One region of the Azotosporobacter soli genome, then DNA from elsewhere that is predicted to be linked to it. Evidence: riboswitches for the same ligand, from Rfam matches in the RefSeq annotation. Region 1 holds a riboswitch; each other region holds the start of a gene.
The links. A riboswitch is a leader RNA that binds a small molecule or an ion and turns the genes downstream of it on or off. The one in region 1 is predicted to bind cyclic di-GMP.

Region 2: it holds a riboswitch for cyclic di-GMP, as region 1 does, so the genes downstream of both, QTL79_RS01250 (endo alpha-1,4 polygalactosaminidase) here and QTL79_RS02095 (caspase family protein) in region 1, are expected to answer to the same signal.
Region 3: it holds a riboswitch for cyclic di-GMP, as region 1 does, so the genes downstream of both, QTL79_RS00500 (methyl-accepting chemotaxis protein) here and QTL79_RS02095 (caspase family protein) in region 1, are expected to answer to the same signal.

The regions. Positions count from the first base shown of each region.
Region 1 is NZ_JAUAOA010000002.1:22,251-27,532, reverse strand. It holds gene QTL79_RS02105 (sensor domain-containing diguanylate cyclase) at 1-1,322, opposite strand, end outside; gene QTL79_RS02100 (ABC transporter substrate-binding protein) at 1,349-2,626, opposite strand; cyclic di-GMP riboswitch class I at 3,015-3,105, shown strand; gene QTL79_RS02095 (caspase family protein) at 3,203-5,282, shown strand, end outside.
Region 2 is NZ_JAUAOA010000001.1:274,757-280,038, reverse strand. It holds gene QTL79_RS01255 (NAD-dependent epimerase/dehydratase family protein) at 1-1,199, opposite strand, end outside; gene QTL79_RS01250 (endo alpha-1,4 polygalactosaminidase) at 1,233-2,219, opposite strand; cyclic di-GMP riboswitch class I at 2,299-2,383, opposite strand; gene QTL79_RS01245 (Ppx/GppA phosphatase family protein) at 2,582-4,096, opposite strand; gene QTL79_RS01240 (Ppx/GppA phosphatase family protein) at 4,249-5,282, shown strand, end outside.
Region 3 is NZ_JAUAOA010000001.1:106,724-112,005, forward strand. It holds gene QTL79_RS00490 (MFS transporter) at 1-345, opposite strand, end outside; gene QTL79_RS00495 (response regulator) at 689-1,255, opposite strand; gene QTL79_RS00500 (methyl-accepting chemotaxis protein) at 1,376-3,091, opposite strand; cyclic di-GMP riboswitch class I at 3,152-3,238, opposite strand; gene QTL79_RS00505 (bacteriohemerythrin) at 3,392-3,814, opposite strand; gene QTL79_RS00510 (PTS sugar transporter subunit IIA) at 4,283-4,717, opposite strand; gene QTL79_RS00515 (helix-turn-helix domain-containing protein) at 5,208-5,282, shown strand, end outside.

The sequences.
Region 1 (5,282 bases):
GAATATTTGACGATCGAGACCGGCAGCAAACGACCGTCTTTGCAGCGACGCAGCGCCTCAATGCGGCTTGTCTGATTGCCGGGCACGTAGTCTTCCATGAGGAAGAAGTCGGAAAGATTGTGTCCGCTGATTTCCGGCAGCGTGTAGCCGAACATTAGCGTGAAAGCATTATTGGCGTCGATGACGTGCAGGTCTTTATCGAAGATCAGGATGCCTTCGGGACTGTGCTTAAAGAGTTGCTCGAAACGGATCTTTTCCTCTTCCAGCGCTTGTGTGCGTTCGGCGACCAGTTCCTCCATGTGCGCATTGAGGTTTTCGATGTTCTCCGCCATATGGTTGACGCTGAGCAGGAGCGTCTTGAACTCGTCATCGACCTGAATATCAATGCGCTGTTTAAAATTACCCTGGCCGAGCGCGGCGGTGATCTGTACCAGATCCTGCAGCGGCTTCATCAGGCGTGCCGATAAGGAACGCGTGCCCCAGGCCGCGATGGTGAGGGAAAGGAAGAAAACGCCGAGCAGGATGCGCGTAATGCCGGACTGACGAAGGCGCAGCTGCTCATTTTGCTGATCTTTGATCGACTGGCCGAGGGACTGGACGGTTTCGGCGGCGGCTTTCATATCCGTTTCATTCGCGCGCTGCCGGGTTTTTAATTCTTCGATTTTAGCCGTTACCGTGCGGTACGTTTCAAGATCGCTGATGATGCGGTGCGCGGTCAGCTGGACATCGCTGCCGTAGGGGCCGTAGCGCAATGCGCCGGCGATGGACAGCATCTCCTGCACGCTCGACGGCTCAGGATTGAGCGGCACGGCTTGGTCGCGCAGCAAAAGCAAAAAATGGTGCAGGCGGTTGATCTCGGCCAGCGGCACGCTGTCGCTTTGATGCAGTTCTTCAATTGTATTGCCTAAGTCGCTGCCGATTTGCTGCAGTTCGCTGTGCAAAGCGCGAATCTGATCGGCGTAAATTCCATACTGGGAAAACGTCATCTGATAAAGCGCCAGCGAACGATTCATCGCCGTGAGCGTCTGCTTGTCGAGCATCTCTGTTCGAGCGGCGATTTGATCGAGCCGTTCCTGCGCGGACGTCAGCTCTTCCAAAACGGTCGCCGCGAGACGGCGATCCTGAGTCAGAAGATAATCTTTTTCGTTCATATGCGCACGCAGCGTCAGTTCGATTGCCTGATCGACATCGCGCAGCTCGGCGAAACGGTTTTCCGATTCCTGCAGTACAAACCAGGAAATTGCGCCATGAAGCAAAAGCAAGGACAAGAGCAAGGCAAAGGATAAGGCTAATTTTTGCCGGAAGGTAATGTTGAGCTTCATGAGCAGGCCTCCTGTCAGCTGATCGGTTAACGCCAAAGCCGGGAAATCTTTGTCGCCGTGCGGGTGATCAGTTCATTGCGCTGATCGGGAAATTCAAGGAACTCGCTAAAAAGCACCAAACCGGCGTTTGCGATGGCGGGCGGCGTCGATAAATCATAATTGAACGCCCAGCGCGGCGTGGCGCCCAGTTCGGCGGCCATGCGCTGCTGCATCGGAGAATAAAAAGCGGCGGGCACATCGCTGCGGGGCACGAAGGCGCCGGAACCACGACTCATCGTTTTGAGCGAGTCCAGTGCGGTCAGATGTACAAGCGCCTCCTTCGCGCCTTGCGGTTGGAGGGCATTCTTTGAAAGCACGAGGCCGTCAATCGGACCGAGCGTGTACGCCGGGATGTTTTCGTCGATCGTCGGGAAGGCGAAATAGTCATAGTCTTCGCCGGGCTGCCAATTATGCTCGGCGTCGCCGTAATAGCCAATGATCCAGGTGCCCATCAGCGTCATCGCGGCCGTCCCCTTATAAACGGATTCATTGGCGCCGCTGTCCCAGGCGGTTTGCAGCGGATTAGGGGTAAAATAACCTTTCTTGACCAAGTCGGCCCAGAGATCAAAGACCCGTCGCACCGGTGCATCGTTGTAGGAAAGCGAACCGTCCAGCAATTTTTGCCGATAGTCATAGCCCGCCGTGCGCAGCAAAAGATAATCAAACCAAAATTGCGCCGGCCATTTATCTTTCGCGCCAAGTGCAAGCGGCGTGATATTGTCTGCTTGCAGTTTCGCGCAGACAGCGTGGAATTCATCCCAGGTCTTAGGCGGTTTCACGCCGGCGCGGGCGAAGACTTTCTTGTTGTAAAAAAATGCGACATAGTGTTGCGTGAGCGGCAGCATATATTTTTTGCCGTCGTAGGTGCAAGCATCGGCGACGACAGGCGAAACAGACGAGGAAAGTTGCGCACGTTCCCAAACGTCGTCAAGCGGCGTCAATTTTGCAGTGACCGATCGTACCCGGGAACCCGCCCAATATGAATAAAGATCGGATGAACTGGGCGAGGCGAGCGTATCTTGGATGCTGGTCTTGAATGCCTCGTGGTCAAGCGGTGTGGCGGTCATTTGATATTGCGACGATTCTTTATTAAACGCGTTCACCATTTCCTGCAAGCCGCCGCTAAGGCTGCCGGAAAAATAATGCAGCAGACTGATTTTTTTCTTAGGTTCGGCCGGGGGAACGGCGTCTTTAGCAAACGGGGAACAACCGGAAATGGTGACGAAGCAGACAAGTAGAAGTAAGGCGGACAACGATCGGCGCAAAGAAAACACCTTCTTTCCCAGTCTGGTTTATGAAGACTAGTTGTAACTATCTATTATTTGCTATTTATTAGAAGAAATCCTGCTTTCCCCTGTTGCATAAAGCGGCAGGCACGCTCAAAAATGTTTTGGCGTCGGCGACTACGAAACTGTTGTCGTAAGATTTCGCCGGGCGTGGTCGAGATGATGCGTACGATTCGTGAGAAGCTGCAGCATATCGCTGCGGTTCGGCGGTTGAGAATAAGAAAGCGGTTATTTTGACGGAATAAAATGTCCTTGTTGAGATGGCCGTGCTTTTAGAAAATGCTGTCAAAAAATAGGTCGTCAGCCCTATTGAATCGACTATACAGTCTTGTAATAATGGAATTGGAAGATGCAAGCAAAACGAAAATTGCATACTGGGCAAACTCAGTGAAAACTGGGGACGCAAAGCATTGGGTCTAAGGTCGTCTGACGACGGCTATGATTGCCAGGTTGTCATTCCTTTCTGGGAGTCGGGATGTTCCATAACAGGCTGCTTTTATTGTCAGTCTGTTTTTGTTAGCCGACTGCGTGAAAAAATGTAAGGGGTGTTGAAGAATGGCTTCTTTAACGACGGCGTTGGCAGCACTAAACGGCTTATTGAGCAAATATCTGCTGCAGGTGACCGGGACGGCGAAAAATGATGTTATCAGCGTGACCGCACATAATGCGGTAATTAATTCGGGGGCGGGCAATGATTGGATTCAGTTTCAGGGCAGCGCCGGCGCTGCCACCGCTACGCTAAGCGGCGGCGCCGGATACGATACGTATGCGCCGATTCTAAGCAATGTCAGCGTTACGATCGATAACTACGACAGTGCAAGTGCGGTCCGTAATGATAAACTGTCGTTTTCCCGGTACAGTTTAAAAGGATTTAGCTTTATCAAGAGCGGTAACGACTTATTAATTAAATATACGGCAGGGAACTCGGAAGTCAGGGTGCAAAACTGGTTTCTCGGCCAGCGCTATCAGATTCAGGATTTTGTTTTCGCCGACGGCAACTTTACCGCCGATTTTATCAATGGCAAAGTAGGTTGGACAGATCCGGCAGCACCTCTTAATCTGATCGGAACGGCAGGCAATGATGTGCTGACGGGCGGAAATGGCAATGATACGATAAATGGCGGCGCAGGCAATGACGTTTTATATGGCGGCAACGGAAACGATGTGCTATATGGTGGAGCGGGTAACGATACGTTAAACGGCGGCAGCGGTAGTGATGCAATGTACGGCGGCGACGGCAACGATGTCTTAATTTGGGATGCGTCCGACAGCGTGCTGTCCGGCGGTGCGGGAATCGATACGCTGACTGCGGCGGACAGTGCCGGCGCGGTTAACTGGAATCTTGCCGCATACCAGGATATCGAGCAATTCGTCGGTTCGGCTTATAATGATACGTTTATCTGGAGCGGCAATGCGACCTCGATCAACGGCGGCGGCGGTGTGAATACCTTAACGGCTGCGGGACAGAATCAGGCGGTGAACTGGAATGCTGCGAACGGAAGTATCAGCAATATTGGCACATTCATAGGCGGCAACGGCAACGACATAATCAGCGGCAGCGCGGCCAATGAAACGATCAGCGGCGGCAACGGCAATGATACGCTGCTCGGCGGCGGCGGTAACGACAGCTTGTCGGGCGGAGCCGGAAACGACCTGCTCAATGGCGGCGCAGGCAATGATCTGCTGAACGGCGGCGACGGCAGCGACACCTATCAGTTTGCAAACAGCTGGGGCAGCGATACGATAAGCTATGATGCAAGCAACAATAACGACAACCTGCTGTTCGGCGCCGGCATTACAGCGCAAAATTTGAGCGTGAGTCATGTCGGCACGAATGTCACAATTACAGTGCAAGGACATGGCGATATCACGATTCAAAACTGGGATGCCTCTAAGCTTGACAGTTTACGTTTTGCGGACAATTCCAGCAAACGGATCAGCGACTATTTAACGCCGCTACCGCCGAGTTCTACTTCCGGGCGAACCAATTACGGCGTGGTAATCGGAATCGGCGATTATGCAGGGACAAGCAATGATTTGGCCGGAGTAAAGTATGATGTTGCCGATGTGAAGCAATTTCTGACGACGGATTCGCTGTGGACTGGAACGAATTTAACCACAGTGACCGATGCGCAGGCGACGAAGAATAATATTTTGAACTCAATCAACAGCCTTGCCGGCAAAGTGGATGCTAACGATAACGTTTTCCTCTATTATTCCGGGCACGGTTACAGCGGCAGCGGCAATATGGTCGCATATGATATGGCTGCAGTCACGCCGCAAATGATGTATGACAGCATTGTCGGCTTAGGCAATAAAGTAGGTGCCGGCGGCCATGTGACATTTGTTCTCGATTCCTGCTTCTCGGGAAGTTTTGTCGACTATTTCAAGAGTCGGGGCGGCGGAAGCCAGTATACGGTGATTAGCGCTTCCTCTTCGAGTGAAGTGAGTTGGGATATCGGTACAAACGGACTCTTTACCCATTACTTGATGGATGATGCATTGAACGGGCGCAAGGCCGATCTGAACCACGACAATAAGATTACGACGTCGGAAGTGCTTAATTATATTACTAGCCCTACCTACACCAGCTATAGCAGCAAAGACCACATGCAAATGTATGACGGTTCAAACG
Region 2 (5,282 bases), on a different contig from region 1:
TACAAGAGCGTGACGAGATCGGCGCCTTTGGCCGTCATGCTGTAGCAAAAGAGCAGTACGGAGAGCGCCGTTGCGGGCATCGATTGCTGTTTGCCGTAGAGCAGACCCATCACCGCGATATAGATGTAGTTGTAGTCCATGCCCAGACGAAAATCGAGCAGGCCGCCGTGCAGATTGAAGAAGGAGAGGCAGGCCATCAGCGCGAAGAGCGTCGCGTTTTCCAGATAAGGCCGGTAAACGGAGAGGAATGAAGGCGGGGACGGCGCTTTTTCCGGCGCAAGAAGTGCCTGTTCCGCCTGCCAGAGGCAGGTTTTTTCAAGGCCCTCTTCCAGCGTGTAGCGCGGCGTCCAGCCGAGCTGCTCTTTGGCCGCACTGTTGTCGAACGAAGCGCGGCAGATGTCGAACGTGCGATACTTTTCGTGCGTCAGGCCAGGCAGGTCGTAATGCTTTCCGAGCAGCTTCACGACTTCGAGCAGGTTGTGCGATTGGCGGCTGACGATGTTGATGACAGGCTGGCGGACGATTTTTACCGCCGCCCAGTAGATGGCCATGACCGCGTCGTCCACATAGAGATAATCGCGGCATTGCTGACCGTCGCCGTGAATGACGAGCTTCTGTCCGGCTGCGATTTGTTTTAAGAAACTCGAGATGACGCCTGCCTCGCCGAAGCTGCCCTGGCGGGGGCCGTATACGTTAGAGAGACGGAGGATGACGGTCTCCAGACCGTATTGCTCCTGCCAGATGCGGCAGTAGGCTTCGCCGTTGGCCTTGTTGATGCTGTAGAGCGAGAGCGGCTTGAGCGGGCTGGCTTCCGAAAGCGTGAGTTCGGCCGAATCGCCGTATACGGCAGTCGAAGAAATGAAGAGAAACTTTTTTACCTTATACTGGTGTGAGAGACGCAGCATATTGACCAAGCCTAAGATGTTGGATTGGCAATCTTCGTACGGCGCTTTGGCCGATTCTGCGACGTCGACCTTGGCGGCCAGATGGATCACGATGTCGAGGTTGTTGTTCTGAAAGATCGCTTCACATTCCTGATCGGCGATGTTGCGCCGGTAAAAGACATGCGGCAAGGTGAGGTTGCGCGCCAGACCGCTCGATAAATCGTCGATCACGAAGACGTCGTGCTTTTCCTGAATCAGTTTTTCGCACAGCTGCGAGCCGATAAAGCCGTAGCCGCCGGTGACAAGTATTTTCATGTGTGGAACGCTCCTATTACATAGAGATTATTTTCATTGCACGTCGGGGTTGTCGAGGAAATACTGATAGCCGTCCACGACGTCGAGCATCGCGCCGTCAAAATCGGTGGAGAGAATCCTGTCGAGCTGCGCATTGCGGCTGCCGAAGAGCAACTGCTGCCAGCCGCTTTGCCAGTAGCGGACCTTGAAGTTACCAACCCAATCGGGATTGGCTGCCACCAGCCAGGCGGGCGGCGACTGTTTCCAGTCTTTCTGCCAATAGGGACGGTAATCTTCCGCTTCCGCAATGCTCAGATAAGCGAGAACCAGACGCTGGCCGCCCTGCGGCTTGCGTTTGAGCGAACGGACTTCATCCGGCGTCAGCGGCGAGCTGTTGAAGGTCGGATCGATGATCAGAAGGTCGAATGCACAGGCGCGCAAAGCGGCGAGATAAAGACTGCGGCTGGCGAATTCTTCCGGATTCAACAGCACGAGAAAGTTCTTCGCCTGGGCGAGACGGCTGACGTCGCTGCGATTGCTGCGCTGCGTTTTTTGCGGCAGCTTCGTTAACTGGCGGTTGGGGGCGGCCAGTGAGACGAAACCGGCTTGTCGGTTTTTCTGGTAGGAATCTGCGACTGCCGCAGTCGAACGGCAGTAATCGATGTTGAAGAGCGGTTGATTCAGTTGCTGCGCGGCCGTCAAAGCGGACGACCAGGCGAGACGCGCCTCCGGCGGCGTCGCCTCGTCGTCCTTCATCTCCCAGCCGTAAAAATAGCTTTCCATCAGGATGCCGTCGAGACTGGTATTGACTAGCGTCCGTGCGGACGGCGTCAGCGTCTCCGGCGCGAATAAATCGAGACTGCCGTTGCCCAAAAGCTGAAACGTTGCGTTGCGTTCCTGACTATAGCTGCGCAGTTGTCCGAGCAGGCGCGCCATTTCGAGCGGATAATCGGGCGGCGTTTGCTGCGCGCGCGCCAGCGAAGGCAAGGCAGCGATGCAAAGCAAGAAAAGAAGCGTGCAACAGGCGCTGCGAAAAAACATGGAATCACCTCGTTTCAAATTATGGTAACCAGCGTTAAATAAATTAAAAAACGACTGCCGGTATGGCAACAGCGATTACTGTTGCAACCTGGCAGTCGTAGACATTTGTCGGTAGACCCATGGCTTTGCGCCCTTGGCTTTCGCCAAGTTTGCCCTCCCGAATAAACACTGCGAAGATGAGGCGGCGCATTGGACGGATAAAATCCGACATCCAGGCCTGAAAAACTTCGGTACTTTCGGAGGCATATTTGTAAAAAATAGTGTATCTTGTTTAGAGTTTAACAGAAATGAAAGAAATGTCAAGCGAAAAATAGGACTTAAGGCCGAGTTTATAGCCTCAAGTCCTATTCAGATTTTTCTTTCTATTTCAACGCCAGCTCAAGCTGAAAGTCGCGGCGTAGCCATTTGGAAAAGCGCAGTGCGGCATCCTGTTCGAGCGGCGTCGGGGCGCTGGCGTCGAGCTGTAGGCTGAGACGTCCCGCTTCAATTTGCGCGTTGACGTTCTTGACCAGCGTCATTTGCGTCGTATCGAGACTTTCGGCGATGCTCAGCAGCAAAGCCAGTTTGCGTGCGGTCTGCCAGTCGGCCTCATCGAGGAACTGATGGTAGAGGCGGTTGTGGTCGAAACGGAACGCCGGGCCGTGATGCCAGCCGGTGATGACCGCGGCCAGCATCTGTTCGCGGTGCGACAGACCGAAAAGGCGCGCGTTTTCCACCAGATAGGTGCTGTGGCGATAGTGGTCGTAATAATTGATGCTGATGCCGGTGTCATGCAGCAAGGCGGCCGTGCGCAGCATCAGGCGGCTGCGATCGTCGAGCGCGAAAAAATCGCGGCAGCCGCAAAAAAGCTGATCGGCCAGTTTGGTGACATGCTCGGCATGCGAGATGTTGCCATTATATAGAAGCAAAGTGTTTTTCGTGCTGTGTTCGAGCGGATTCGCCACGACTTCGCTCTGTCCGCTGCGCGAGAGAAGATATTGGAGGAACAGGCCTTCGCGGACGCCGCAGCCGCTGACGATGAGTTGCTGCGCGTGCGCTTTTTCCTGCAGCGCTTTGACGATGCCGATGCCGGCCAGGATGATGTCGGCGCGTTCGCCGCCGAGGCCCGGCACTTTGCGGCGCTGCGCGAAGCTGAGCTTCGAGACGTCCTGCCATAAGGCGCGAAACGACATCGAACCCATACGATAATTGTGCAGTTTGGGAAACGGATAATTCTTGCGCCGCTGATCCATCTTCGCGATCGTCCGGGCGGTGCCGCCGACGCCGAGCAGCGGCACATTGAGGTTCTTCAGCCAGGGCAGCTGATTCAGCTGCTTGCGAAAGAATGCCTGCAGTTCGTCCAGCTGTCCTTCGGAGGCGCGGTTGTTCAGGCGGAATCGTTCGGTCATATTGACCGCGCCGAACGGCAGGCTGATCATGTGTTCCGCCTTGCGGTTCCTGATCAGCGTCAGCTCGGTGCTGCCGCCGCCGAGGTCGAAGAGCAGCGCGTTTTCTACATCGAGCGTGTTGATCGCGCCGAGATAACCGAGTTTTGCTTCTGTCTCGCCGCTGACCGCGCGCAGCGGGATGCCGGTCTCCTTGCGTACCCGTTCAACGAAAGCGCCGCCGTTTTTGGTGTTGCGAACGGCAGCGGTGCCGACCGCCAGCGTCTTGTCGACGTTAAAGAGGCGGCACATGTGCGAAAAGGTCTGCAGCGAGCGGAGCGCGCGCTCCATCGCCGCGCTTTGCAACTTATTGTCCTGGGCGATCCCTTCACTGAGCCGGACCGCCTCTTTTTGATGATAAATCAGATTGTAAGCGCCGTTTTTATAAATTTGCATGATGATCAGGCGGGCCGAGTTCGACCCGAGGTCGATGACCGCGACGCGTTCACTCATGGCAGATCACCCCTTTGCATTCGATTTGAAAAGTATAACATAGTTTGGACAGCATAACATAATTTTAACATCCGATTGCTATAATAGACAGCAGGAGTTTTACCCGTTTTCCATCGAATTACAGTAGTTAAGAATCGGATTGAGGTGAGAGGATGCCGAGTTTTGCCGCGATACATATCGGATCGGAAACCGTCAGCTTGCAAATTGTCGAATATAAGGACGTCGACGACATCCGGGTGCTGGATCGGGCCAGACGTCAAATGGATTTGGGCGAAGAAGCGTTCAAGAGCGGTCAGATCAGCTTTGCTTCCGTCAGCGAAATTTGCGAACTGCTGAAAGGCTTTCGCCGTTTGTGCAGCGAATACGGCGTACGGGACTGCCGCGTCATGGCGACGACCGCGCTGCGCGAAGCCGAAAATCAGCAATATATCATCGATCAGATCCGCATCAAGACCGGTTTGGAAGTCGAGATCGTCGACATGCCGCAGGAAATCTTCTATAAATATATGGCCTTGTTCAAACATCTGCAGACGTCCGGGCTGGCGAATACCGAAGACGGACTGCTGTTCGTCGACATCTCCTCCGGCGGCACGGGGATTACTCTCTACCGCCAGGGTGCGATCCGCTATCAGCAAAACATCAACATCGGCGCGATGCGCATCAAAGAAAGCTTTGCGCAAAACCAGCGCGATGACGTCTGCTTCCAACAGGTGTTGGACGAATATATCGAAAGCGCGATCGACCCGATCGCCGTGGCGCTGATGGGACAGCGCAGCCCGTACCTGGTGCTGACCGGCAATGAGACGCGACTGCTCTTGCAGCTGCTGGGACACAGCGAGGGCCTGGCGGTTCTCAGCCCGAAAGAACTGAAAGATCTGTACCGCAAGGTTCGCCGGCTCAACCTGCCGGAACTGATGACGCGCTTCGACCTGAACGAGGCCGATGCCGCGCTGGTCATACCGGCGCTCGGCTTATACTGCAAGATGATGGAAGTCGCGGCGGTCGATCATGTCCTCGTACCGACGCTGCGCTTCATTGACGGGATGACGCTCTTGCATGTGGCGGAAAAAACCGACAGTCGCTGGCTCGATGTGATGGAAGAACATACTTTCAGCGTCGTCAAAGCGCTTGAAGACAAGTTTCATTACGACAAAGCCCACGCTTCGGTCGTTGAGGAGTTTTCACT
Region 3 (5,282 bases), on a different contig from region 1:
CGGGACAAAACCGTTGGCAACCCCTTGCAGGATTCTGACGCCCAGAAGCTGCAGCGGACTTTGCACAAACGCGCCTAAAAAATAAACCGCCGCCAGACTAAAGCCGGCGCGCAGCACCATGCGTCGTTTGCCGCTCTTGTCGGCTTGTCGTCCCCAATAGGGCGCCAATAAAGCCGCAACTAAAAATGTCGCCGAGAAAATAACGCCCGACCAAAGATTCACATTCTTCTCGTCAACCCCAATATCAAGCAAATACAGCGGCAAAAAAGGAATTACCATCGTATAACTTGAAGCGGACAGCATCGAACCCAGCGCCAGCGCCCAAAGATTTCGCCGCCAATTCATAAACATGCCTCCCCATTCTTCCCTTGCTTCCCCCACCGACGCGTTTGCAGCGCGATTGATCCGGCGCGGATTATAAAAACAGTTTCTGCGTAATAGATGTATCGTAACAAACTTACGCAAAGCGATGCAACTGCGACCTGTCGCCATATTTACGGCTACGGCACGTCAAGACCGCCTCTGGCTTCATTAGAAAGCTTTCCCAGAAACTTACAAGCTTATTAACGTTTTTTTGCTACAGCCCTTGCTAACAATTTCAAGCACAATTTTTTTCTAAGCAATAGCAAAAATAAAAAGAGCAAGGCTTTTCATTTTGCAGGCCTTGATCTTTTCACTGTTGCTCATTCTATTTTTTCGCTGCCGCATAATCCTGATCCAATTCCGCTTGCGTAACCAAAACATTAGAGAGCGGTCCGATTTTCATACAAGTTTGCGGACAGAAGAAACTGACCATGTCGATGGAGTCGACCTCGACCATTTTAGCATCGCAAACGTGGCATTTCGCGCTCCATTCTCCCGAAACTTCACGCGGCAAGTCCAAAATCCGACGCAAAACCTTGTCAAACGTTTCCGAGCGGTAGGGTTTCACGATGAATGCATCGATGCCTAGACGGACAATTTCTTTAATCACATCTTCCGAATTCGTGCCGCTGCACATGATGATCTTGGCATCGGGCTGCGTCTTCTTCACTTCTTTCAATACCGCAATTCCGTCAATCCCGGTCATGATGATGTCCAATATAAACAGTTCGAAACGTGTCGTCTGCATTTGGACAACCGCCTCTTCACCGCTTGCAGCCTGTTTTATTTGTTGATTTTCAATGCCGGCCCGATTTAATTCTTTGCCGATCAATGTTCGCGAAAAGCCGGAATCATCAACCACCAACACCTTTATACCCGATTGCGTTTCCACTTTAAATCACTCCTCTCTCGCATAGTCAGTTTATCGTCTTCTCGCGAAACCTGCAATACGTCTTTTACAATATTGACCGCCTGCGCAAATGGTCGCACAGGCGGTCTCCTATTTTTCAAATCACACCTGAAACTTGCTAACCTCCGTTCGCAAATCCATTGCCAGATGTGCCAACGCCTGGCTGGCAGCGGCAATTTCCTGCATTGAGGCCGATTGTTCTTCGGTCGCAGCCGATACGGTTTGCGCACCTTGCGCGCCGTGCTTGCTCAATTCGTCAATTTGGTTGACGGAGCCGACAATTTGCTGGCTGCCGCTCGCCATTTGCTCAATCGCACTCGACATATCCTGAATTTGTCCCGATACCTGCGTTACCAGTTTGGCAATTTCAGCAAACGCGACGCCGGATGCATTAACAGTTTGCGTGCCCAGTTTGACTTCCTGCGATCCGCTCTGCATTGCAACGACGGCTTTTTCGGTATCGATTTGCGTTTCGCCAATTAACGTCGCGATTTGCTTGGCTGCACCTTCCGACTGTTCGGCCAGCTTACGCACTTCTTCCGCTACGACCGCAAAGCCGCGCCCCTGTTCCCCCGCGCGCGCCGCTTCAATCGCGGCATTGAGCGCGAGCAAATTGGTTTGTCCGGCAATGCCGGCTATCGTATCGACAATTTGGCCGATCTCTTTTGACCGTTCCCCCAGCTTGGCAACGATTTCAGCCGATGCGGCCACGGTTTGTTCGATCGAATTCATTTGTCGCACCGCTTTATCAGCCGATGCATTGCCGTCTGTCGCCTTCGTCGCAGCCAGCGAAGATTGCGTCGTTACCTCATGCGCATTGGCGGCAAGTTCCTCAATCCCGGCAGACATTTGCCGAATCACGACGGACGCATCGCCGGTCACGCGCAACTGTTCGGCCATTCCCTGCGCCACTTCGGCAATCGATCCGGCTACGTGCGTAGCGGCTTGCGCCGATTGATCGGCGCTTGCCGTCAACTCTTCCGAAGAAGCCGCCACCTGTTCGACCGAACCGTCAATTTTCTTCATCAGAGCCTGCACCTTATTGCGCATCTCAATCAGCGAATCGGCCACTTTGCCAATCTCATCGGCCCGCATGAACGGGCGTGGCTTATTGCGAAAATCACCGCCCGCCAGTTCATCACAGACCGCGACCAACGCGGCGAGCGGCTGCGTGATGATTTTTGTTATGTACCAACCGCTGACGCCCAGGACGATAAACGCAATGAGCAGCGTTGCGACGCTAATTTGATTGGCCCTTGCAAACGCTCTTTGATTTTCTTCGTCCATCTTCTTGGACAGTTCCGTGTAATAATCGCTAAACTCACGCATTGCCTCGATGTACTCGGCCGCCGGTTTATCAACATTGGCGACATAGGCTGCATACGCTTCCGCATTCTTATTCTGCAGGGCCAAATCAATCACCTTGGCCCTGGCATCACGGTACTTTCCTCTGACATCGACCACCTTACCCAGCATAGCACGCGCCTTGGCATCGAGTGGCATTTTTTCGATTTCATCGAGATTGGCCGCCGCCCGTTTTGCGGTGTCGTCAATGATCCCCTTGAGCTCTTTGTTCTTATTTTCATCCGTCGTCAGCATTAATTCCATCGTCGCGCCATTCGCGCGCGCAATGTGCATCCGGTTTTCGTTCAAATCCTTTATCGGCAGCAAACGCTCTTTATAGAGAGTGTTGATCGTCGTATTCGACTCCTGCAGGTAATAATAACCGGAATAACCGATAACCCCTAATGCGATAAAAGCCAGCAAAAGTAAAACGCCTAATTTGTACATCACTTTCATGTCATTAAAAAATTTCATTTGCATTGACTCCTTACTTTTTTGTATATAAAAAGACTGCCAGGGACATCACCAATTGAGCGATGCAACCTGGCAGTCATGGATATTGCTATCGTTAGACCCACGGCTTTGCGTCCTTATCTTTCGATAAGTTTGCCTCTTCAATTTCCGTTGTGCCAAAAGCGGCTCTCCCCCGCCTTCACACCTCCTTATTATACCACCAATCGACTTATTTCGCGCATAAAAACAAAAAAAGAGAGTAAGTTAACACTTCTTACAAAAAGTTAACTCGATCCCTTTTTTCACAATTCTTATGCATTGTTATTTTTCGTGCTTCTGCTCTGCAAGCTGCAAAAACGCACCCAGCTTTTTATCGCAGACTAAAATATGCTCTTCCAGCCACTTTTTCATTACCATCAGCGCATCAAAGGAAAAGCCGCCTTTACCTTGCTGCGATTCCGCTAAAATCCGCTGCGCCTCGGTCATTAATATTTCATGCTCCCGTTTATGTTCAGCAATCTCCGGATAATTATATTGCTGCATATAACCTTCCTCTTCCTGAAGGTGGTTTGCCGTATAGGCGACCAGCTCCGCCAAAGCGGCTTCGGTTATCTGCCGCTCCTTTTCAATATCTTCGCAGCGCAAAATGTTAACTACCAAGTCATTGGCCAGTTCGATGATCCTGTTATGCTGCTTATCCAGCACCGGCACCCCGATATGATAAACCACATCCCACTTCAACATCAAAAACGCCTCCCCATTTTTCCTCGCAGAAACCGTTTTCCTCATCTTTTATCTATTCCGCATATGCGAAAGCAAAACCTGCCAACATTTTTCAAAACCACTGCACTGCATGCGTTATTTTTTTTGCAGTTTGACAAAGTCGATAGGCTTGAACAGGACAGCAACATTCAGACTGCTGCCGGAATCTATTTACAATGGTTGGTGAGACTTTCTCTCCGCAATGTAGCACAAGTTGCAAAATCCGCAACAACGCTGAGGATAAACGCTCTACTTTCGTCGACGGCGGCAAAGACGGCAGTACAGCGGGAATTAACCGCGAGTAATCCAAATCACCCTTATTTTTTTCATGAAATAAGTGAAGAAAAACGAGCCCCTTTCGATCACTTGGGTCGAGAGAGGCTCGTTTTTTAATGAAAGAAATTGATTTTCGCTTCAAGTTTCCGGCAATGCCGTTTGCTCTGCAATCCGCTAGCGCCAGTCTAAAATTTTTCTCACCTGTTCTTCGTTCTCGGCGCGGCATAAACGTTCCATTTGTCCGGGACAGGAAAGAAGCGTACCGATCTCGTCAATCTGGCTCAAATGTTCTGCTGTATCCTGCGCCGCCAGCGCTACGACTAATCGTACCGATTCGCTTGCTTCAAAACCGAATCGCACCGGCTTTTTTAGCGTAAGCACCCCTACGCCGTTTTTTTTAACCAGTTCCGGGTCGCGAAGATGCACTACCGCCAGCCATGGTGCAATGACCATGCAAACTTCTTCACCATAATTTTGACTTACCGCATCGACATAGCGCGGCGTGACGCAGCCAGAATCGACCAACAGTCGCCCCGCTTCCTTTACCGCCTGACTTCGGTTCGCTGCTGCAACGCCGAGTTTCACAAGGCATTGGGATAATCTCTTCATACTCTATTCCCCCCTTTATTTTCCCAGTGATAAAAGAAAGGCAGCGATCCTCTTGCCTGGGATCGCTGCTTTCTCAATCTTCCTACCTCATGGTGCGTTTACGGAAATAACTGGATGCGATATAATAACTATATGTATCTCTATATCGTTTTACTGCAACGTCAGTAGGATTTGGCTCTAGCCCAGATACTTTTTATATTTTGCTCTGCCAATCGAGCCGCGTTTGTGCTGCATTTATTATTACTTCGCATGATGCACACCCTCAGTCAACGAATCGCTTTGCTTGCCGGCGACGATTCGTTTTCCATTCATGCCTCACAGTGCTGCGTTAATTGCTCTCCATTTTAAAATGACCGATTCTTCTTGCCTTGTTTTCTAAAAAGGTATTTCCCCTCTCCTTTCTTTAAAAATCCCTTGCGCAAAATCTACTAATAGTAGGCTTTGACTTTATTTTAAACTACTTTAAGTAGTTCGTCAAGGAGTGATTTCTATGTTTCAAAAAGAAATATTAGCGCAACGCTTAAAAGAAGAACGTCTTGCCCATAAACTGACCCAAGATCAAGTG